4 regions of the Gordonibacter sp. RACS_AR49 genome follow, and region 4 is predicted to be linked to each of the others. Evidence: predicted binding sites of a transcription regulator. Region 4 holds the regulator's gene; each other region holds the start of a gene.
What was found. The regulator HrcA, encoded in region 4, represses chaperone genes, less so after heat shock. The targets are predictions, from matches to a motif close to TNTTAGCANNCNNNNNNNNNGNNTGCTAANA.
Positions count from the first base shown of each region.

Region 1: a site for HrcA is predicted at 2,829-2,859, ahead of LB310_RS05530 (Hsp20/alpha crystallin family protein). Genes of this name have one in related genera too.
Region 2: a site for HrcA is predicted at 2,924-2,954, ahead of LB310_RS07075 (ATP-dependent Clp protease ATP-binding subunit). Genes of this name have one in related genera too.
Region 3: a site for HrcA is predicted at 2,236-2,266, ahead of htpG (molecular chaperone HtpG). Genes of this name have one in related genera too.

Region 1 is NZ_JAIUDM010000002.1:212,032-217,843, forward strand. Features, by position in the region: gene LB310_RS05515 (molybdopterin-dependent oxidoreductase) at 1-447, shown strand, start outside; gene LB310_RS05520 (NUDIX hydrolase) at 564-1,235, opposite strand; gene LB310_RS05525 (NAD-dependent protein deacylase) at 1,367-2,116, opposite strand; gene LB310_RS05530 (Hsp20/alpha crystallin family protein) at 2,220-2,684, opposite strand; gene LB310_RS05535 (cytochrome c3 family protein) at 3,929-4,624, shown strand; gene LB310_RS05540 (FAD-binding protein) at 4,617-5,812, shown strand, end outside.
Region 2 is NZ_JAIUDM010000002.1:566,443-572,254, forward strand. Features, by position in the region: gene lysS (lysine--tRNA ligase) at 1-1,272, shown strand, start outside; gene LB310_RS07070 (hypothetical protein) at 1,939-2,691, opposite strand; gene LB310_RS07075 (ATP-dependent Clp protease ATP-binding subunit) at 2,999-5,563, shown strand.
Region 3 is NZ_JAIUDM010000001.1:649,188-654,999, forward strand. Features, by position in the region: gene htpG (molecular chaperone HtpG) at 253-2,178, opposite strand; gene LB310_RS02775 (SGNH/GDSL hydrolase family protein) at 2,399-3,355, opposite strand; gene LB310_RS02780 (DUF302 domain-containing protein) at 3,606-4,013, shown strand; gene LB310_RS02785 (sodium-dependent transporter) at 4,266-5,756, opposite strand.
Region 4 is NZ_JAIUDM010000013.1:41,433-47,244, reverse strand. Features, by position in the region: gene hemW (radical SAM family heme chaperone HemW) at 1-940, shown strand, start outside; gene hrcA (heat-inducible transcriptional repressor HrcA) at 1,099-2,112, shown strand; gene dnaJ (molecular chaperone DnaJ) at 2,172-3,311, shown strand; gene LB310_RS14760 (16S rRNA (uracil(1498)-N(3))-methyltransferase) at 3,322-4,119, shown strand; gene LB310_RS14755 (MiaB/RimO family radical SAM methylthiotransferase) at 4,116-5,471, shown strand.

The DNA.
Region 1 (5,812 bases), on a different contig from region 4:
GAACCGTCCGACCCCGGCTGCGAGGCGGCGCCGGAGGGCGCGTACCCCTATGTGGCGTTCGCTGGCTTCCGCGAGCGGAAGTCGTACAACACGAATTTGCACCAGATGCCCGCGCTGCGCGCGCAGGAACCGGAACCGCGGTTCTTCATCAACCCTGCCGATGCTGCGGCCGAGGGCATCGGCGAGGGTACATGGTGCTCGGTGGAGACGGCGTACGGGCAGGTGGAGCTGTTGTCCCACCTGGACGAGGCGCAGCCTGCGGGTACGCTGCGCGTGCCGCACGGCTGGTGGAAGCCCGAAACGGCCCCGGGCGTTGCGGCCGGCTTGAGCGGCGCCTGCCTCCACAACGACGGCATGCTGTTCCCCGACGCGGATTGGAACCTCGACCCCGCCCAGGGCGTTCCGAACCTGCGCGGCGGCATCCACGCCCGTGTGAGGGCGAGGTAGCGGGCGGGCGTCGCTCGCTACCTCGCCCCAGCTGCTCGAGCGCCCTGGCAGCGGTCACGCGCGGCGGTGTCCGCGAGCGGTGCGGCCGGGGCGCGCGGGGGTCGAAGGTTCGGCACCTAGCGGCGGCGCGCGAACGCTTCCAGCACGAGTTGCGCGCGAGTGCCGATGGGCGTGTCGTTCTCGGCGAGGAAGCGCGGGACGTCGGCGAGGGGCAGCAGGAACGGCTCGATGAGCTCGGAGGGTTCGGGCTGGGCATCAGCCACGCGCTCCACCTGCGCGAACACCACCTGCACCGTCTCGTCGGTGAGGCCGGTGGACGAGAAGCCCGCCTGCGGCAGCGGGTCGAGCGCCGCGGCGCCCAGGTCGGCGCGCAGCGCATAGCCCGTCTCCTCGCGCAGCTCGCGGTCCACGGCTGCCGCAAGGTCCTCGCCGGGGTCCACGAGCCCGGCAGGAAACGCGATGCACCAGCTGTTCAGCGGGTAGCGGAACTCGCGTATGAGCAGCAGCCGGCTGTCTGGTGTCTGCGGAACGATGCACAGGGCGTCGGATGCCGCGCTCTCGCCGCGCGCGTGCGCCTCCAGCTCGGCGCGGTACGCCTCCGGCCCCTTGCGCGAGGCGCTCTCGTACTCGTAGGCCGAGCCGTCGGGCATCGTGTACGTCAGCACGTACTTCTTTATCCAGCCGTCGGACACTTGGCGCAGGCCGGCGAGCGTGGGCGTGGGCGTGGCGGCGCTGGCGGCGGCATCGGCGGCGGGGACGGCAGGGGCTTTGCTGGCTGCTTCGGGCATGGGGTTGCTCCTTCTCGGTAGCTTGACTCACTGTCCCGCCCGTTTTTTTCCGGGAGCAGGCGCCGATGTTTCACGTGAAACATACGTTCGCGTTGCTCGGCGGAGCGTGGGAGGACGGGTTGCGGTTGCGGCTAGAAGTCGAACGCGTCGCCCACGTTCGCGGCCAGGCAGAGGTCGGCCTGGCGGTCGCGCGGGGTGGGGGTGCGGTTCACGATGACCAGGTGGTCGCCCTGGAAGAAATCGATAAGGCCCGCTGCCGGGTACACGGAAAGCGATGTGCCCGCCACCACCAGGAGGTCGGCATGGGCGATGGCGTCGACGGATCCCTGGAGCGTGCGCTCGTCGAGCGCCTCCTCGTACAGCACGACGTCGGGTTTCACGATGCCGCCGCACGCGGGGCAGCGCGGCACGCCGTCGGCGGCCTCGTCGCGTAGGCGCAGCAGCTCGTCTACCGGGTATGCCGCGCCGCAATCCATGCAGAAGTTCCGCAGCACGCTGCCGTGCAGCTCCAACACGCGCTCGCTGCCGGCCCTCTGGTGCAGGCCGTCGATGTTCTGCGTGACCACGGCGGACAGGGTTCCGGCCCGCTCCAGGTCCGCCAGCTTCCGGTGCGCGCGGTTGGGCTGGGCGTCCAGCGCGAGCATGCGGTCGCCGTAGAAGGCAAAGAACTCCGCCGGATGTGCGTCGAAAAAGCTGCGCGAGATCATCTGCTCGGGTGGATGGGGGTACTTCTGCGCGTACAGCCCGTCGGGGCTGCGGAAGTCGGGGATGCCGCTCTCGGTGGACACGCCCGCCCCGCCGAAGAACACCATGCGTCCCGGCTTCGTCTCGTCCACCCAATGTCGGAACGCATCGATCCCACGCCGCGTCTCGTCGTCCATGGTTCCTCCTTCGATAGTGCTGCGAATGGCTTGCGTCCCATCATAGCAGGAAGGCGACCTTGCGGTCGCCTTCCCTTGCGCACTGGTCGTGTGCCTCGCAGAACTAGCCCTCGATGGCGATGGTCTTCTTCTCCTCGAGCTTCGGCTGCTCCTGCTTCTTCGGCACGGCGATCTTCAGCACGCCGTCCTCGAACTTCGCCTTGATGTCGTCTTCCTCCACGTCGTCGCCCACGTAGAACGTGCGGCTGCACTTGCCGCTGAAGCGCTCCTTGCGCACGTAGGTGCCTTCCTCGTCCTTGTCCTCGGACTCGCTCTGCGTCTGCGCGTTGATGGTAAGGTAGCCATCCTTGAGTTCGGCCTGCACGTCGTCCTTCTTGAAGCCCGGCAGGTCGATGGTCAGCTCGTAGCCGCCGTCCGTCTCCTTGATGTCGGTGCGCATGAGCGTGGGCGACATCTTCTGCATCGCCTGCATCGGGGCCGAGGCCGCGTTGAAGAACGCGTCGAACGGGTCGGTCATCAGCTCGCTCAGCAGGTTGCGGTTCCTCCGCATGGGTACCATCATGGCCATACTAATCACTCTCCTACGTGTCGTGCGAGGCTCGGGCTCCCTTCGGCGGCGCATCCGGCTTGTCGGTCGGGTGCCGGGTCGATTGAGAAAACCTAAGCCTCTATCTGTGCGGTTTTCTCTGTACGAGACTGTTATAAAACGTTGCATTAGCACTGTCAAGCAACGAGTGCTAAAAGTTACGGTTTCGTCAACTTCCGAGTGCGAAAGCGGAGATGCCCGCAACCCTCGCCCCAGAGTATCCCCCGCCGCGCCTGCCTTCCCGCACGTCTATCTGGGGCCGCCAAAGCGAATACCCCTCGCCACATCCCTGTCATGCAGATGCTCCCTTGGGATGAAAGAGAAGGATAGGAGGCGGGGTTGCCGGTCGCGCTCGAGCAACGACTGGCTCTCCTTGGACGGTTCGGGCTTCAGCGGGAATTCGGCTGCCGAAGATGGATGTGAAATATGGGTATAGACGTGCCCAAGGCTTCGATATAAGTGGCACGCGCTTTGGTTTTTTGCTATCATGCAAGACGAGCCGCAGGGAGCTGCTAACTCCCCACGGCTCTCGAATCGCTTCGGCGGTTTGGCTTTGGTTAGCGCTCCTTGTCCTTACGGACGGGGAGCCTTTCTATTATAGCCGCAGTTAGATGCACTGCGCTGGCGATCAGCTCAAGGATTGCCGTAAGCAAAACCAAATCGGTCATGGTTGCCACCCCCTTCCCGTTTCGCCCTGCAAGAGGGGATAAGGTTGGAGAGGGATGTGGCACCGCGCCGCCTCTGCGCTCCGTTCCCCCATCCTACCGCCGCAACCTTGCCGGGCGACCGTAATATCGCCGTCGGGGAATCGTCCCGATCTTGTCCAATCCTTGTGTATCCGCCGTGCCGACCTTGCCGGTATCTTGCATATCCGTCATGCACACCTTGCCGTTATCTTGCACGCCTTTGGCGCAGTTGCCGCATGGTGCGTCGACACCCCTGCGGCCGTAGGCGAAACGAGGCCCCTCCGCCGCTGTGGCGGGTGGCTTCGGCCGTGCACCCCCCCCCGACAACGGGAGGCTTTTGCTGCGCTCTCTCCTCGGCAACGGGCGGCTGCTTCTTCGGAGGGTGGTTTCCCCTCCGTGCCATTCCCTTTCCAATTAAACCTCTCACCAGCAAAAACGTAAAAATGCCCCCACGGGGGTAATGGTCGGTTGCTCCGCTGGCCTGCATCATGCGGCCGAAGGGTTTCATCGATCGAACCAGAGAAGGAGAAGGAGGAGGACATGGTCGACAAGGATAGCGCAGACGGCGCGATCGGGGCTCCGAGTGCCCCGGCTGCTCCCGGTGCCGACAGCGGCCCGGGCGCCTCGAGTGCCCCTGGCACCCCGGCTGCCGGTGCCTCGCAGGATGCCAACCCGGCTGCCCCCGCGCCGAAACGCGCGCGGCGCGGCGTCATCGTGGCGGGCGTCATCGTGGCGGTGGTGCTGGTAGCCGGCATTGGGGCGTGGGTGTGGCACGAGCAGCCCAGCTTCTGCAACGCCATCTGCCACAGCCCCATGGACAAGTACGTGGAGACGTACAGCGAGGGCGACCCGGGCAAGCTGGTCACGCAGCACGCGGCGGCCGGCGACACATGCCTGAGCTGCCACGAGGCCGAGTTCGCCACGCAGGTGTCCGAGGCAATGGCATGGGCGAGCGACAGCTATCCGATGGACGATGCCACGGGCATGCTGGCCACGGGCAAGGAGTTCGCCTCCGAGGAGTTCTGCGCGCGCAGCGGCTGCCACAGCATGGACGAGGTGGTTGCAGGCACTTGGGGCTTCGAGGGCAACGACGAGAAGTACAACCCGCATTCCAGCCACCAGGACTACGCGCTTGAATGCGGCGACTGCCATAAGGTGCATGAGAAGAGCACGCTCGTGTGCAACGAATGCCATGCGCTGACCGCGCCCGAGGGATGGGAGGCTCCCAATGAGTAACGAGCGCAGCGGGCTCTCGCGCCGCAGCTTCCTCAAGGGGGCGGGCATCACCGCGCTCGGCGCCGCCGCAGCGGGTGCGCTGGCCGGGTGCGGCAACGGCTACGCCGTGGATGCCGCCGCAGCCCCCGCTAACGCACGCGTCGGGGAGACGGACACGCCAACCTGGCTGGGATCGGCGCCCGAGGTGCCCGAGGCCGATATCGCCGAGACGCTGGACGTGGAGGTGCTGGTGGTGGGCTGCCGCACCGGTGGGCTGCCGGCCATCATCTCCGCCGCCGAGAACGGCGCTCGCGTGCTGGGCATCGACCGCGTGTCCAAGGTGGCGAACCCGCGCGAGGACATCGGCGCCATCGACTCTGCCCTGCAGAAGGCGTCGTTCGCAGAGTATCCCCAGTTCGAGATCGACAAGATGGAGGCCGTGGAGGACATTGTCCGCTATGCCAACGGCTTCATCAACTACGACCTGGTGAAGCTGTGGGCGAACGAGTCAGGCTCCATGCTGGACTGGATCACCGGCATCGTGGAGCGCGACGGCCGCATGGTCATGAACTTCGAGGGCTCCATCGGCACGACGGGACAGGGCGCGCGCGACAAGGCGTGGGCCACCGGCCACAGTCCCGAGAAAACTGCCCTCTCGAAGGACGACAAGAGCTTCAGCTTCGGCGTATCGCTCATGGAATACGCGCAGGAGAAGGGCGCCGAGTTCCGCTGGAACACCGAGCTGGTGAAGTGCGAGCAGGACAGCTCCGGCCGCGTGACCGGCGTGATCGCCCGCGATGTGAACGACCGCCACTACCTGCGCATCAACGCCAGCAAGGGCGTCATCCTGTCCACGGGCGGCTACGGCAACAACCTGGAGATGATGGAGGCGCGCCAGCCGTGGAACCAGGCGCTGCGCATCGCGGCTCCCGGCAAGGGCGGCAACCCCACGGGCGACGGCATCAAGGCGGCTCTGTGGGCAGGCGGCCAGATGGACCCGATCGGCGCGGCTTGCACGTTCAACCGTGCGTGCTGCAAGCCCGACCAGACGGCTGGCAACGGCACGGTGGGCGAGTGGTTCTGGTTCGGCGAGCAGCCGTTCATGAAGGTGAACCTGAACGGCAACCGCTTCTGCAACGAGTCCGGCCCCTACGACTACATGCTGCATTCCGCTTACATGCAGCCGCACCACACGTACTGCGACATCTG
Region 2 (5,812 bases), on a different contig from region 4:
TTCTACCTGCGCATCGCCACCGAGCTGCACCTCAAGCGCCTCATCGTGGGCGGCTTCGAGAAGGTGTTCGAGATCGGCCGGCAGTTCCGCAACGAGGGCATGGACCCCTACCACAACCCCGAATTCACCACCATGGAGTTCTACCAGGCGTTCTCCGACCTGGAGGGCATGATGGAGCTCACGCAGGGCGTCGTGCAGGCCGCGGCGCTGGCCGCATGCGGCACCACGCAGGTTGAGTACCAGGGCCAGCAGGTGGACCTGGGCGGCACGTGGCGCCGCGCCACTATGATCGAGCTGGCCAGCGAGGGCGCGGGGGAGGACGTGAGCTTCGCGCGCACCCGCGAGGAGCTGGTGGCCATCCTCGAGCGCAACGGCGGCCATGCCGAGGACGCGTGGGGCAAGGGCAAGCTCATCGCCGAGATCTTCGAGGCCGTGGCCGAGGAGAAGCTCATCCAGCCCACGTTCGTGACGGAGCATCCCCTGGAGGTGTCCCCGCTCGCCAAGAAGAAGGCCGGCGAGCCCGAGCTCACCGAGCGCTTCGAGCTGTTCATCTGCGGCCACGAGTACGCCAACGCCTTTGGCGAGCTGAATGACCCGGTGGACCAGGCCGAGCGTTTCCGCAAGCAGGTGGAGGCGAAGGACCTGGGCGACGACGAGGCCATGGGCTACGACGACGACTACGTGCGCGCGCTCGAGTACGGCATGCCCCCGGCGGGCGGCTGCGGCATCGGCATCGACCGCCTGGTCATGCTGCTCACCGACGCCCCGTCCATCCGCGACGTGCTGCTGTTCCCGCATATGAGGGACGAGGCTCCCGCAGGCGGGCGTCAGCGCGCCGATGCGCCGTCTGCCGCCGTCGACGCTCCTGTGGCCGCGCCCATCGACTTCTCGAAGGTGGTCGTCGAGCCGCTGTTCGAGGACGAGGTCGATTTCGACACGTTCAGCAAGTCGGACTTCCGCGCCGTGAAGGTGAAGGAGTGCGCAGCTGTTCCCAAGAGCAAGAAGCTCTTGCAGTTCACGCTCGACGACGGCACGGGCGTCGAGCGCGTCATCCTGTCCGGCATCCACGCCTACTACGAGCCTGAGGAGCTGGTGGGCCGCACGCTCATCGCCATCACCAACCTCCCGCCGCGCAAGATGATGGGCGTCGACTCGTGCGGCATGCTGCTCTCGGCCATCCACGAGGAGCCCGGCGAGGACGGCCAGCCCGAGGAGTGCCTGAACCTGCTCATGGTGGACGACCGCATCCCCGCCGGCGCGAAGCTGTACTAGCGTCCCGGCAAAAGCACGCTCCCAACGAAGGCCGCCCTCGCACCCGCTCGGGCGGCCTTCTTGCGTCTAAGGCGCCCCAGCGCACGGGAAACCCGGTTTCGTGGCAGGTTTTGACGATAGTTGATCATTCGAGATGCCGGAAGCCGGCTGCTGAAGGCTCCTTCTCGAAGGGCATTCGCAAAGGGCCAGGTCATGTACCTGTCTCTCAAACCGGTGTGCCTGACCGTAAAAAGCCGATGATAAACTAACGTCATTTTCTGCCGCGAACGTGGCGAATCGCCGCGCGCGAGGCGGATTGCGCTCAGCCGAGCAGCTCCCTTCGGAGGGCGAACTGGCGCGCGGGGTAGTCGGAGCAGACGGGCCTGACCCTCGTGCCGAGGAGCTTCGCCAGTGCCTTGACGAACCGGTTGTACTCCTGGTAGTTTCCACCTGTTTCCAGGTGGCGGTCACCACCGTGAATCCGAGTGCCTCGAGCGCGTTCTTGCGGGCGGCGTCCTCGGCGATGCGCTCGGCTCCGGTGTGGCAGAGCGTGCTGTCGTACTCCACGGCCACACGCTCATCGGGCCAGAGCAGGTCGCAGCGCAAATGCGAGCGGCCGGTGACCCAGCGGCTGCGCGCAGGTATGGGGACGACAGCGTTCATCAAGGGGTGCTTGATGCCGCTTCCTCAGCGCAGAAAGGGAAGGGTCACGAGCTCGGCCAGCGTTGATTCGCGCGGCGAGGCTGAGCCCTCCATGATGTGGGGGAGGGCTGCGCGCAGGGCTTTCGCTCCTCGAACGCCGTCGAGTTTTCGCAGGTAGGAGGCTATTTTCTCCGGCGAAGTGAGCGGTTTTCTGGCCCTCGATCCGTAGGGGCGGCTCTCGTCGGGCGCGAACGTGCCGCAGAACTCGTATCCGAGGTGGGCGGTTCGTGGGAGGCTCGTCATGAGCGCCGCATGGACGAGGGTCAGCTCGGGGCTGGTCACGAAGAGGGGCTCGCCGAATCCGGGAATCGCAACAAGGCGCAACGACCCCTCGGGTAAGGGCGTCGACTTGTGGATGGCGAGCGCCGCGCCGCTTCTTCGGCCTTCGAGCGCGAGGACGTGGACGGGCAGCGACAGGACTCCGCAGCGAATGAGGGGATGGTCGCGCATATCTCGGGCTGATCCCGCCTCCGAGGGCAGCTCCCGGGCGCGGCATAGATCGCGCGCCGACCCCGTGTCGCTTAGGGCCGAACGCCAGAACTCCATTGCCGATATGTGGGAGACGATCGTTCTCATGGCGGCAGTGTAACATGGAGTAATACCAGATAAAATATCAATTTTGCCGTGCTGGAACCGTGCTGGAACCGTGCAAGGTTCCCGCTGGATTCCCGCAAGATCCGCGCTTGAAACGTGCAAGGTTCCTGCAAGGTCCACGCCGTCTTTCTGCAAGGTTCGCATGGCTTCGCACGCTCCACGTGCCCCTCTCCGACGGGTCTGCGCCGCAAAGCACCGGCAGCCGGACATTGCGAGGTGCGCTCCTGAGAAAAACCCGCACGTGTCAGAACCTCGTCAGAAGTGAGCACTTTTGGAGGCATCGGGGGGCACGGCAGCGCGCAGCCGGAGGTCGTGATAGGATGAACGGGTCGCCGCCGCCTGCGCTTGTGGAGCGAGCGTGTGCGGCCATATGCGGCATTGGCACTCTCAATACAAGAGTGCTAAGATGGCACGGAACCATACGATAGACTCTGCGAGAATAGAGGCTAGCATGTCATTTGAGAAGTTTACGGACAAAGCGCGCAAGGTGCTCGTCCTGGCGCAGGACGAGGCCCGCTCGCTCCACCAGCCCTACGTGGGCACCGAGCACATCCTGCTCGGCCTTATACAAGAGAAGGACGGACTGGCCGCCCAGGCCCTCGACCGCAAGGGCGTGAAGTACGACGCCGTGGTGCAGGCTATCCGCCAGGTGGTGGCCATCGACGAGGACACCGACGTGTCCGGGCATCTCTCCTTCACGCCGCGCGTCAAGCGCGTGCTGGAGAACAGCCTGCGCGAGGCCATGCAGATGGGCCAATCCTACATATCCACCGAGCATCTGCTGCTCGGCATCGTGCGCGAGGGCGACGGTACCGCGCTCGAGGTGCTCACGCGCCTGGGCATCTCCGGCGACGACGTGCGCAGCGCGCTGAACGACCTCGTGGGGCAGAGCCCCGTGTACGCCGGGCGCAACGCGTTCGACCCCCAAGGCCAAGGCTCCGACAGCGTGCTCAAGGAGTTCGGCACCGACCTCACGCAGAAGGCGCGCGACGGCAAGCTGGACCCGGTCATCGGCCGCGCGGGCGAGATCGAGCGCGTCATGCAGGTGCTCTCGCGCCGCCAGAAGAACAACCCGCTGCTCATCGGCGAGCCGGGCGTGGGCAAGACCGCCGTGGCCGAGGGCCTGGCGCAGCTCATCGTGTCGAACCAGGTGCCGGACATCCTGCGCGACAAGCGCCTGTTCACGCTCGACGTGAGCGCGCTCGTGGCCGGGTCGAAGTACCGCGGCGAGTTCGAGGAGCGCCTGAAGAAGTGCATCAAGGAGGTCATGGACGCGGGCGACATCATCCTGTTCATCGACGAGATGCACACGCTCATCGGCGCGGGATCGGCCGAGGGCTCCATCGACGCGGCCGCCATCCTGAAGCCGCCGCTGTCGCGCGGCGAGATCCAGGTCATCGGCGCCACCACCATCGACGAGTACCGCAAGCACCTGGAGAAGGACTCCGCGCTGGAGCGCCGCTTCCAGCCCATCACCGTGGGCGAGCCGAACGAGGAGCAGGCGCTGCGCATCATGGAGGGCCTGCGCGACCGCTACGAGGCGCATCACCAGGTACACTTCACCGACGAGGCGCTGCAGGCGGCCGTGACGCTGGCCGACCGCTACATCCAGGACCGCTTCCTGCCCGACAAGGCCATCGACGTGCTCGACGAGGCCGGCGCCCGCATGCGCATCCGCAACATGACGCTGCCGAAGGAGCTGCGCGACCTGGACGAGGAGCTGCGCAAGCTCCGCGCCGAGAAGGACGGTGCCATCGCCGCCCAGGACTTCGAGCGCGCCGCCCAGCTGCGCGACGAGGAGGCCCAGCTCAAGGACAAGCGCGCCCAGGCCGAGAAGGACTGGGAGGAGAATGCCCAGAAGACCATCCAGCAGGTGACGGTGGAGGACATCGCCGACGTGGTGTCCATGACCACGGGCGTGCCGGTATCGAACCTCACCGAGGCCGAGACCGAGAAGCTGCTGCGCATGGAGAGCGTGCTGCACGAGCGCGTCGTGGGCCAGGAAGAGGCCGTCACGGCGCTGTCGAAGGCCATCCGCCGCTCGCGCTCGGGCCTCAAGGACCCGAAGCGGCCCGCCGGCTCGTTCATCTTCCTGGGCCCCTCGGGCGTGGGCAAGACGGAGCTCTCGAAGGCGCTGGCCGAGTTCCTGTTCAACTCCGAGGATGCGCTCCTGTCCTTCGACATGTCCGAGTACATGGAGAAGCACAGCGTGTCCCGCCTGGTCGGCAGCCCTCCGGGCTACGTGGGCTTCGACGAGGGCGGCCAGCTGACGAAGGCCGTTCGCCAGCGCCCCTACTCGGTGGTGCTGTTCGACGAGATCGAGAAGGCGCACCCCGACGTGTTCAACATCCTGCTCCAGATCTTGGAGGAGGGCCGCTTGACGGACGCGCAGGGCCGCACGGTCGACTTCCGCAACACGGTCATCATCATGACGTCGAACGTGGGCGCGCGCGAGATCGCGCAGCCGACGACGCTCGGCTTCTCCACCGAGGAGCACGCGGGCCTCTCCGACAAGGAGATAAAGAGCCGCGTCATGTCCGAGATGAAGAAGCTGTTCCGTCCCGAGTTCCTGAACCGCATCGACGAGATCATCGTGTTCAAGAGCCTGAACGACGAGCAGATCGCCGAGATCGTGAAGCTCATGGTGGCTGACCTGCGCGAGCGCCTGATCGCGCAGAACATGTCCATCAACCTGACCGACACGGCGTGCAAGCTCATCGCCAAGGAGGGCACCGATGCCACGTTCGGCGCGCGCCCGCTGCGCCGTGCCATCCAGCGCTTGCTGGAGGACCCGCTGTCCGAGGAGATACTCGAGGGCAAGTGGTCCACGGGGTCGATCATCGACGTGGATGCAGTGGACGGCGAGCTCGTGTTCACCCAGGGCTCGGGCGTTGTCCCGGAGCCGCGGAAGCGCGACAGCATCGCGCGTGATGCCGAGCTGCTGCTGACGAACTACGACCTGGGCCATGCCGGCGTGCGTGGCGGCGGGTCGATGTCGGGCGGCGCGGCAGACTAGCGCTCCCCCTGAAAAAAGCTCCCCTGTTCCCTGGGCTCGCATCTGGCGCCCGGGGAGCAGGGGTTTCTTGCGTTCTGGACCCGCATTTGTCGTATACTGGGGAAACGCTGATTGCTGCATCGTTCGGCCCGTTTGCGGGGCATGGGCTCTGCCCTTGCCGACGACCTGCGACGGGCCGCCTGTTGGGCGGCAAGGGCAGAGCCCATGCCCTGCGGCGCCTATGCGAGCTTCGCTCAACCGACCGACTAC
Region 3 (5,812 bases), on a different contig from region 4:
GCTCGCAGGTAGGAGCCGGAGCGTCCGCAGCCGGGGCGCCCGCAGGGCGCCCCTTCGCGCCGGAGGCGCGAAAATGGCCGTGCAGGTTGGCGTAGTAAGTCAGCGAGAAGCCCCCTGGTGCCCGAGATTGGCGGGATCGCGGAGGTGAAGCGTACTTCGGTACGCGAACCTCCGGGATCGCGGCAAGATCGGGTGCCAGGGGGCTTCGCAGCGTCGAGTCGTTCCGGCGGCCGGCAGGCCGTCGGAACCTGATTACATCAGCTTCGCGACGTTCTGGGCGAAAGCGACCGGATCGTCGATGGGCATGCCCTCAACCAGCAGCGCCTGGTTGTACAGCAGGTCGGCGTAGAGGCGCACCTTGTCGGCGTCACCGGCCTCGTGGGCGGCCTTCAGCGTGTCGAACACCGGGTGCTTGGCATTCAGCTCCAGCACGCGCTGCGACTTCACGCCGTCGGGGCCCTCGGGGCCCTTCGACAGCACGCGCTCCATCTCCAGCGACACGGGGCCCTCGGTGGTCACGCACGCAGGCGCGTCGGTGAGGCGCGCGGACACGGCCACCTTCGTCACCTCGTTGCCGAGCGCGTCCTTCAGCGCCTTGAACAGGTCCTCGTTCTCCTTCGTGGCCTCTTCGGCTTCCTTCTTCTCATCCTCGGTGGCGAAGTCGAGGTCGCCGGACGCCACGTTCTTGAGCTCCTTCGCGCCCTCGCCGTCCTCGTTCGCACCGTAGTCGCGCATGGCGGTGAAGCAGAACTCGTCCACGTCCTGCGTGCACAGCAGCACGTCGTACCCCTTGCCCAGCACCGTCTTCACGATGGGCATCTTGTTCAGGCGCTCTACCGAATCGCCGGCGGCGTAGTAGATGGCCGGCTGGTCCTCGGGCATGGCCTCGAAGTACTCGGCCAGCGTGACCAGCTTGTCCTGCTTCGCGGAGTAGTACAGCAGCAAGTCGGCCAGCGTGTCCTTCTGCGAGCCGTAGCTGGCGTAGATGCCGTACTTCAGACCGCGGCCGAAGTTCTCGAAGAACGCCTCGTAGCCTTCGCGGTCGTTGTCGCGCATGTCCTCGAGGTCCGACGTGATCTTCTTCTCGATCTTCTTGGCGATGGCGCGCAGCTGGCTGTTGTGCTGCAGCGTCTCGCGGCTGATGTTCAGCTGCAGGTCCTGGCTGTCCACCACGCCGTGCACGAAGTTGTAGTAGTCGGGCAGCAGCTCCTCGCACTTCTCCATGATAAGCACGTTGGAGCTGTAGAGCGCGAGGCCCTTCTGGTAGTCGCGGCTGTACAGGTCGAACGGCGCGCGGCTCGGCACGAACAGCAGCGCGTCGTAGGACAGCGCGCCCTCCGCGTGCACGGAGATGGTGCGGGCCGGGTCGGCGAAGTCGTGGAAGTCGGCCTTGTAGAACTCGTTGTACTCCTCCTGGTCGACCTCGGACTTGCGGCGCTTCCAGATGGGGATCATGGAGTTCACCGTGTCGAGCTCCTGGTAGTTCTCGAACTGCGGCACGTAGTCGTCGCCGGCATCTTCGGGCTTGGGCAGCTCGCGCGACTTCGTCACCTCCATGCGGATGGGGTAGCGCACGTAGTTGCTGTAGCGCTTGACCAGGTCTTTTAGGCCGTACTCGGACAGGTAGCCGTCGTAGGAGTCCTCGTCGGTGTTGTCCTTGAGCGTGATGATGACGTCGGTGCCGTGCTCGGCGCGCTCGGCCGGCTCGATGGTGTAGCCCTCCACGCCGTCGCTCTCCCAGGCCCAGGCCTCGTCGCTGCCGTAGGCCTTCGACACCACGCGCACGCTCTTGCCCACCATGAACGAGGAGTAGAAGCCCACGCCGAACTGGCCGATGATGTCCACGTCGTCGCCCTGCACCTCGTCGTTCTCCATCTTGAACGCCATGGAGTCCGAGTGCGCGATGGTGCCCAGGTTGCGGTCGAGCTCGTCCTTCGTCATGCCGATGCCGCTGTCGCTCACGGTGACGGTGCGGGCGTCCTTGTCGAAGCTCACCTGGATGGCAAGCTCGTCCTTGGAGAGCTCGATGGACTTGTCGGTGAGGCTCTTGAAGTAGAGCTTGTCCACCGCGTCCGACGCGTTCGAGACGAGCTCGCGCAGGAATATCTCGCGGTTCGTGTAGATGGAGTTGATCATGAGGTCGAGCAGCTTCTTGCTCTCTGTTTTGAACTTGCGCATGGCGGCGTCGCTTCCTTTCGGGTACGTTCCTTCGTCAAGCGGTCGGACTGCCCTGTGTGCTAGCAGTCCAAGCCTTCGAGTGCTAAAACGAGATTTTAGTACGACGCGGGGCGATGTCAAGGAGGGTGGGCGGCAATTCCAAACAACGCCTAAGCGGCAGAGGAATACCGCCGAGAGACTGCTGATCCGCCCTGTGAAGCGCTCCGCAGGGCAAGCGCCCTCATATCCCCCGTTCGCAGACAAGCAGCCACTTGCCGCCGGTGGAGGCGGCATGGGGGCAGCCTATGCAGGAAGGCTCCGAGCAGCGCTCGGCCGAGGGCGGGGCGTCGTGGGCGGCGGCGCGCAGCGCGGCGACGCCGGGGAGCGCGACGACGCCCAACGCCGAGCTGCCGCCCAGCGCCGAGCCCGCGGCGTTGTCCGCAGCCTCCATCGCGCGCAACATCAACCCTGCGAATTGGCGCATGCCCCGTGCCGTGGGATGCGTGCCGTCCAAGGCCTCGTAGTCGCGACCGAGTGCGCGCACATCGGCCACGCGGCAGCCGTGTGCGCGGGCCGCGGCGCGGATGGCGTCGTTGTATGCGTCGAAGGGCACGCCGCGCAGGCGGTAGGCGAACGTGGAGCCGTCGCGGCCGACCACGCGACCGGGGCAGAGCGTGCAGCACCACACCTCGGCCTGCGGGTAGGCCGTGCGCAGGCGCGCGAGCATCGACCCGTACGCAGCTCCGAACCGCTCGACCGCATCGGAGGCGGCCAGACCGGGCTCGCGCTGCTCGCCGAGCGCGTCGACGTCCAGGCAGGCCGGCAGCGCGTTGCCCCGTCCGGCCGCCTGCGCGTCGGCGCCGCCCCAGCCGTAGTCGTTGATGCCCATGAACACGAGGACCGCATCGGGGGCCTGCCCGTCGCGCGCGAGGGCCGCGACGCGCTCCGCGCTGTCGCCGGCCGGGAAGCCCGCGCCCTCCACCATGCTGCCCGAGAACGACCCGTTCGCCAGAAGCTCGCCGCCCAGCGCGTCGACCACCTGCGCCCACCACGTGTCGCGCGCCTCGCGCACGCCCGTGGCAGCGCAGCGCTCGCCCTCGTAGAACACGCGGAAGCCCGTCGGGCTGCATCCCTCGAACGTGCTGATGGAATCGCCCAGAATGGAGAACCGTCGCTTTCCCGCCATCGCCTCGGCCATGATCTCGAACTCCCTCGTCCTCGGGCGCTGAGCGCCCGTCCAACAACCATCACGCATTATAAGGCTCTCGAGCCCGGCGCCCACGGTGCCCAGGCAACCGTTTCCGGACAAACTGCGCTAACCGGGCGCAAGCGCGCAGGAGCGCGCTATGGTGGAGCTGCACCGCCGCGCGATCGCCGAGGCAGCTGCGACCGACGCAACTGCCGCCGCCGCAACCGCGCCTCCAACCGCAGCCATCGAAGGAGTTTCCATGGGCCAACCGGAATCTCGCAACCTGCACCTGACCGTAGGGAGCCTGCCCGTAGACGAGACGGTCCGCCGCCTCACAGACGAGCTGGCGGCGCGGTCCATCCCCGTGTTCGCCACGTTCGACCACGCGCAGAACGCCGAAGGAGCGGGCCTCGACCTGCGACCCACCACGGTCGTGGTGTTCGGCTCGCCCCAAGTTGGCACCGCGCTCATGCAAGCCGACCAGCGCATAGCGATCGAGCTTCCCCTGCGCATCTCCATCTGGGAAGACGAGGCGGGCCGCACGCAGATCGCGTTCCCCCAGATGAAGGAGCTTGCCGCCCGCTATGGCCTGGGCGACCTGCCCGTCATCGCGAAGATGCAGCAGCTCCTGGAAACCTTGGCCGGCCAAGCCGCGAGCAACCGATAGGCCCGGTTGCGCCGACCGTGCCCACCGAGATTGCGGCGACGATGCTGCCTTGAGCCCGACGCGCACGCCAATCTGCACGCTTTTCACCGATTATTGCATCTTCGACACTGGCAATTCGCTCTTCGCATCCCGCCCGTGAAGACTTGCGAACATTTCCCCATGTCGCTGTTGCTCTGCTTCCGAAAAAAGAGCGCTCCGAAAGGCCCCGATGCAATAATCCGGTGATTACTGTGCAAAAACCGTCGTCTCGACCTACGCCATCCCCAGCCACACGGTGATCTTCGGCACGTAGCCCATCACGAAGATCATCAAGATGAGCGCGGGTATGCCGAACTTCAGCCACAGCTTCGACCAGCGCGGGAAGCGGACGCCCTTGCCGGTGTCGGCTTCGGCCAGGAAGTTGTCCCAGCCCCAGCCGCCCTTCGTCACGCAGAACAGCACGTACAGCAGACTGCCGATGGGCAGCAGGTTGTTTGACACGATGAAGTCCTCGATGGACTGGATGTCGCCGATGGCCGGAATCTGCACGCCCGCCAGCACGTTGAACCCGAGGGCGCACGGCAGGCTGAGCACACACACGATGACGGCCGTGCGCGCGACGGCCTTCTTGCGCGTCCAACCCCACTTGTCCATCGACCAGCTGATGAGATTCTCGAACACCGCGATGATAGTGGACAGCGCGGCAAAGCTCATGAACACGAAGAACAGCGCGCCCCACAGCTGCCCCATCGGCATCTGGTTGAACACACTGGGCAGCGTGACGAACACGAGCCCCGGGCCGCTGTCGGGCTGCACGGCGAACGCGAAGCACGCGGGGAAGATGATGAGGCCCGCCACGAGTGCCACGGCAGTGTCGAGGCCGCAGATGCGCAGCGCCTCGCCGGTGAGCGAGCGCTCCTTGCCGATGTAGCTGCCGAAGATCTCCATGGCCGAGATGCCCAGCGACAGCGTGAAGAACGCTTGGCCCATAGCCGCGTACACCGCGTCGCCGAACGTTGCCCATTGTTCGGCGGTCGTGGTGCCGGCGAACAGCTTGCCGAAGTCGGGGATAAGGTAGAACTTGAGGCCCTCGAGACCGCCCGGCAGCGTGACCGCACGCACCACGAGCACCGCCATGATGCCCAAGAGGCAGATCATCATCACCTTCGTGATGCGCTCGACGCCCTTCTGCAAGCCCAGGCTGCACACGAGGAAGCCCAGCACGATGACCACGAGCATCCAGCCGACCAGCTCGGTGGGGTTCGCCAGCATGTCGTTGAACACGGCGCCGACGCCCGCGCTGTCCAGGCCGTTGAACGCGCCCGTGCCCATCTTCACCACGAACGACAGCATCCAGCCGCCCACCGTGGTGTAGAACATCATGAGCACCATGCACCCGATGTAGCCCCACCATGAGAACCAGTGCCACTTCCGCGAAGGCTGCAGCGTGTCGAACGCCACCGCCGAGCTCTTCTGGCTGGCACGGCCCACGGCGAACTCCATGACCATGACGGGAAGGCCCAGGATGACGAGGAACACGAGGTACATGAGCACGAACGCCGCGCCGCCGTACTCGCCCGTGATATAGGGAAAGCGCCATACGTTGCCCAGGCCGATGGCGCATCCCGCGGATATCAGGATGAAGCCCAGACGCGAGCCGAACCGCTCGCGCTTGGCGACGTCTGATCCGAGCTCGGCCGCTCTACTCCCCCGCACGGCCCCGCTCGTCGCTCCGCCTCTGTTTGGTTGGTTGGCCTCGGCCATGCCACACCCCTCCGAAAAAGTCTTGTACGATATTGCCCCCACGGCAAAACGTTGCA
Region 4 (5,812 bases):
CGGCGCGCTCGAGACGGTGTACGTGGGCGGCGGGACGCCGAGCCACATCGGCCTGGCGCGGCTGTCCATGCTGCTGTACACGCTGTCGCTGTCGATGCACCTCACGCCCGAGGTGGAGTGCACGATGGAGGCGAACCCCGAGAGCCTGACGGAGCGCATGGTGCGCGACGTGTGGGCGCTCGGGGTGAACCGCCTGTCCATAGGCGTGCAGAGCTTCGACGACGAGGTGCTGGCCGTGCTCGGGCGCGCCCATTCGGCCGACGACGCGCGCCGCGCCATCGAGGCGGCGCATACGCGCTTCGAGAACGTGAGCGTGGACCTCATGTGCGGCATTCCCGGCCAGAGCGCCGGGAGCTTCGAGGCGAGCGTGCACGAGGCGGCGGCGCTCGGCGCGGCGCACGTGAGCGTGTACCCGCTGGCCATCGAGGCGCACACGCCCTTCGATGCCGCCGTCCTTGCCGGCGAGCTGGAAGAGCCCGACGACGACGTGGAGGCCGCGCACATGGAGATCGCCGCGCGCGTGCTGGCCGAGGCCGGCTACGAGCGCTACGAGGTGGCGAGCTACGCCCGCCCCGGCTTCGCGTGCCGCCACAACATCGCGTACTGGACGGGCGTGCCGTACCTGGGGCTCGGCCGCTCGGCGGCCACGATGACCCAGAACGCGGAGCGCCGCATGCGCGTGCAGGACGGGCAGGTGACCGACGACCTGGACGCGCGCGGCATGGCCGCCGAGGACCTCATGCTGGGCATGCGCATGACCTGCGGCGTGTCCGACGAGCAGGTGGAGGCCGCCGCCGTCCTGCTGCCCGACGCCCCCGCCGCGCTCGCGGAACTGGAAGGGGAGGGCCTCGTGGAGCATGCGGGCGGGCGCTGGCGCCCCACCGACCGCGGCTGGCTCTGCGGCAACGAGCTCTACGGGAGGCTGTTCGACTTGGCATAGGGAACCGGCGCACGCGCTTCTCCTATGCAGTAACCGTCAAGTTTCTCCATAATTTCTCGCTGTTGTTAGCACTCTCGGCTTTCGGCTGCTAATATGATGCGTTACTATGGTTCGGGTTCGGGGAATGCCGACGGGCGAGAGAGAGGAAGGTGGAAGGCGTGCTATCCGATCGCAGGCAGCGGGTGCTGGCCGCGCTCATCGAGGAATACGTCGCGCGCGCCCTGCCGGTGGGCTCGCGCACGCTCACGGAGCGCTACCAGCTGGGCGTGAGCCCGGCTACCGTGCGCAACGAGCTTTCGGTGCTCGAGGACGGCGGCTACATCACGCAGCCCCACACCTCGGCCGGACGCATCCCCACCGACCACGGCTACCGCGCGTTCGTGGACAACCTGCTGGCCGCCGACTTCACGGGCGAGGACGAGCGCTACCGCCCCGTCGTGGACGAGCTGCGCCGCAGCGCGAGCGAGCTCGACGCGCTCTTGGAGCAGACGTCGTCGGCCCTCACGCGCCTCACCGACTGCCTCTCCATCGTGCTGGCGCCGTCGGTGCTGAACCTGCACATCAAGCAGCTCTCGCTCATCTCGCTCAACGCGTACCGCGCGCTGGTGGTGCTCGTCACCGAGGACGGCCAGGTGTTCAACCGCCAGATGGAGTTCGCCGAGGAGGTGTCCTCGGACGACCTGGCGCGCGTGCAGGCGTTTCTGGGCGACGTGTTCACGGGCAAGTCGCTCCAGCAGATCGAGGACGGCCTGGGCCAGGGCATGGCCGAGGCGTTCCGCGACCCGCTCGTGCGCATGGCGCTCGACGAGGTGCTGTCGTGCCTGCAGGAGAGCGAGCTGTCGCGCGCGCACCGGCTGGGCGTGAGCTCGCTTCTGACGAAGCCCGAGTTCAGCCAGTCGCAGGCGCTGCTGCCCGTCATGCAGGTGCTCGAGGACGACACGGTCATGCTGCATATCCTGGACGACGCCGTGCGGCAGGGCGACGGCACGCCCAGCGTGCGCATCGGGCGCGAGAACGACGCGGCGGAGCTGGCGGGCGTGTCCGTGGTGGCCAGCCGCTACGGGCGCGGGGAGTCGGCCGGCGTCGTGGCCGTCATCGGGCCCACGCGCATGGACTATTCCAAGGTATTGCGGGCGGTGCGCATCGCGAGCGCGGCGCTTCAGGACGTATAGGGCTTGCACGGCGCCCGCACGAGGGGGCGCCGTCAAACGAGGAAGGTACTGCAAGAGCAATGGCCAAGGATCTGTACGAGGTTCTGGGCGTTTCCAAGAACGCCACGGAGAACGAGATCAAGAAGGCGTTCCGACGCCGCGCGCGCGAGCTTCACCCCGACGTGAACAAGGCGCCCGACGCCGAGGACCAGTTCAAGGAGCTGAACGAGGCGTACGACGTGCTGAGCGACCCCGGCAAGCGCGCCCAATACGACCGCTTCGGCACCATACCGGGCGCGGCCGGCGGCGGCAGCCCCTACGGGGGCGGCGGCTACGTGGACTTCGAGGACCTGTTCGGCGGCGGCTTCGGCATGGGCGACATCTTCAGCTCGTTCTTCGGCGGGGCCGCGGGCGGGCGCCAGCAGCAGCGACGCGAGGGCCGCGACATGGGCGTGGGCCTGCGCGTCACGCTGGAGGAGGTGGCCGCAGGCGCCAAGAAGGAGATCGTCTACGACCGCCTGGCGCCGTGCCCCGACTGCGACGGCACGGGCCTCGGACCCGACGGGCGCGAGGTCACCTGCCCGGACTGCGGCGGCCAGGGCCGCGTGGTCTCGGTTCAGCACACGTTCCTCGGCGACATGCAGACGGCCACCACGTGCAAGACCTGCAACGGCACGGGCCGCTCGGTGGAGAACCCGTGTCCGGAATGCGAGGGCCAGGGCCGCGTGCCCGACCGCCAGCGCGTGACCGTGGAGGTGCCGGTGGGCATCCGCGACTCGCAGCAGCTGCGCCTGTCCGGGTTCGGCGAGGCGGGCATGCAGGGCGCGGCGCCCGGCGACCTCATCGTCACGGTGCGCATCCAGCCGCACGAGTTCTTCGAGCGCGACGGCGATCACCTGCACGCGCGGGCGAACGTGTCCATCGTGCAGGCCTCCCTCGGAGCCGAGATCGAGATCGACGGCATCTTCGAGGGCGAGAAGGTGCAGGTGCGCATACCCGAGGGCTGCCAGAACGAGCAGGTGGTGCGCGTGAAGGGCTTCGGCATGCCGAAGTTCCGCAGCGACGCGCGCGGCGACATGTTCGTGCACGTGAACGTGGTGGTGCCCAAGAAGCTCACGAAGAGGCAGCGCGAGCTGTTGGAGCAGCTGGCCGAGGAGCTGGGCGAGGACGTCTCCGACGAGCGCACGCCCCTGCAGAAGCTGCGCGACGCCTTCAACTAGCGGGCGAGCGATGTCCCTTCAACATTTCTACCTCGACGAGCAGGTGCTCGCCGACGAGGTTGGCGAGTCGTTCCCGCTGCGCCTCGCGGCGGACGACGCGAAGCATGCGCGCGTGCTTCGGCTGGCTCCGGGCGAGCGCATCGCGGTGGTGGATGCCGCGCACGACTACTTCGCCTGCGAGATCGTGTCCTTCGACGGCGAGGTGCCCCTCGTGCGCATCGCACAGCGCTTCGAGCGCGCGGACGCGGGCCCGTCGGTGACGCTCGTGCAGGGCCTGGCCAAGGGCGACAAGATGGAGACGGTGATCCGCCACGCCACCGAGCTGGGCGTGGCGGCCTTCGCGCCCCTGGCATGCGAGCGCTCCATCGTGCGGCTCGACGCCCGCAAGGGCGCGGCGAAGGCCGAGCGCTGGCGCGCCATCGCGAAGAGCGCGGCCATGCAGTCGGGGCAGCCGGCCGTGCCCGAGGTGCGGGAGCCGGCGGGCCTGGGGGAGACGTGCGCGCTGCTGGAGAGGGCCGCGGCGGTGCTCGTGTGCTGGGAGGAGGCTCCCAGCGCGTCGCGGCTCGACGTCGCCCTCGACCGTGCGCTCGGCGGAGGCCCGGCGGCGCAGGGCGCACGCGTGGCCGTGGTGGTGGGGCCCGAGGGCGGCCTGACCGAGCGCGAGGTGGAGGCGCTTTCGGCCTGCAACCCCCGCGCCTCGCTCGTGTCGCTCGGCCCGTCCATCCTGCGCACGGAGACCGCCGGCATCGTGGCGCCCGCGCTCGTGCTGTACGAGCTGGAGCGTCGCGCGAGGGCGGGCGTGCGATGAACTTCGCCGTCGTCAACCTGGGGTGCAAGGTGAACCGCGTCGAGTCGGACGACGCAGCGGCGCGTCTCGCCGCGTGCGGCGTGGAGACGCCCGAAGCGGAAGCCGACCTCATCGTGGTCAACACGTGCACGGTCACCGGCGAGGCCGAGAAGAAGACCCGCAAGGCCGTGCGCCGCGCCCTGCGCGCGAACGATCGCGCCCGCGTCCTGGTCACCGGCTGCGCCGCCGCCATCGACGCGGCGTTCTACGAGGCTCTCGACCACCGCGTCACCGTGGTGGGGAAGGCCCAGCTCGCCGACGCGATACGGGACTGGTGCGAGGCCTGCTCCTCCCGCAGTGCGGCCGGCGAGCCTGCCGATCCCGCCAACGTCCCTGCCGTGCAAGCCGAGGGGCCCGCAGGCCCTTCCCGCGGCGCGGCGCGCGGGGCTTCCGAAACTGCGTGCGCTCCCATCGAGCAGGGGGACGTTGCCCCCCTGCTCCATATCGGATCCGGGTTCCGCACCCGGGTAGGGGTCAAGGTGCAGGACGGGTGCGACAACGCGTGCACGTACTGCATCGTGCACGTGGCGCGCGGCCGGGCGACGAGCCGCCCCGCCGACGAGGTCGTGCGCGAGTGCGCGGCGTACGCGCGGGCGGGCGCGGGCGAGATCGTGCTCACGGGCATCAACCTGGGCTCGTACTGCGACGGCGAGCGCCGCGACCCATCCGCGACGCGCCTGGCCGGCCTGCTGCGCCGCCTGCTCGACGAGACGGCGGACCTGCGCGGGCCCGGCGCGCTCCCCGTGCGCTTCCGCATCTCGAGCGTCGAGCCGCGCGACGTGGACGACGCGCTCATCGACCTCCTCGCCGCCGCCGACGGGCGCGTCTGCCGCCATCTGCACCTGCCGCTGCAGGCGGGAAGCTCGAAGGTGCTGCGCGAGATGGCGCGCCCCTACGACGCGGAGCGGTTCCGCGCGCTCGTGGAGCGGCTCTACGCCGCCGTGCCCGAGCTGGCGCTGTCCACCGACGTCATCGCGGGCTTCCCGGGCGAGACCGACGCCGAGTTCCAGGAGACGCTCGCCCTCGCGCGCGCCTGTCGCTTCGCGAAGATCCACGCCTTCCCGTACTCGCGCCGCGCCGGCACGCCCGCCGCCGCGCGCGCCGACCAGGTGCCCCCCGAGGTCAAGGCGGCCCGAGCCGCCGCGCTGCGCGCCCTCGGCGACGAGCTGCGCGCGTCCGAGCGCGTCCGCCGCGCGGGAACCGTCGAGCTCGCGCTGGTCGAGGAGGGCGGCGTCGCCATGTCGGAAAGCTACTTCGAGCTGCCCGCTCCCGCCGGGGCCCCGTTGGGCACGCTCGTGAAGGCGACGATGTAGCACGGCGTCTCCCGGCGCAGGCTCGTTCGGGCATCGGCTCGCTGCCTGTGCGCCCGGTGCCCGGATCGACCGGGCCTTTCGCCTCAGATGCGCGCTCGAACGGCATAAAATCACCGAATTCGGAAAACTACGCCCCGTCTCGGTGGCTTCGGGAAGCGCTTTCCGGCATAGTGCCTGGTCGCGATTCCTCCTTTCCGGCTCAACCTCCGTTTCGGCGGCTTCGGGTCGCCCTCAACTTCCGAATTCGGTGATTTCCTACCATTCGCGGTGCTTGCCCTCCCCGAAACGAACGCGGACGGGCCTCTGCGAACCGGCGTGGGCCGACGCCCCGATCCGCTCCA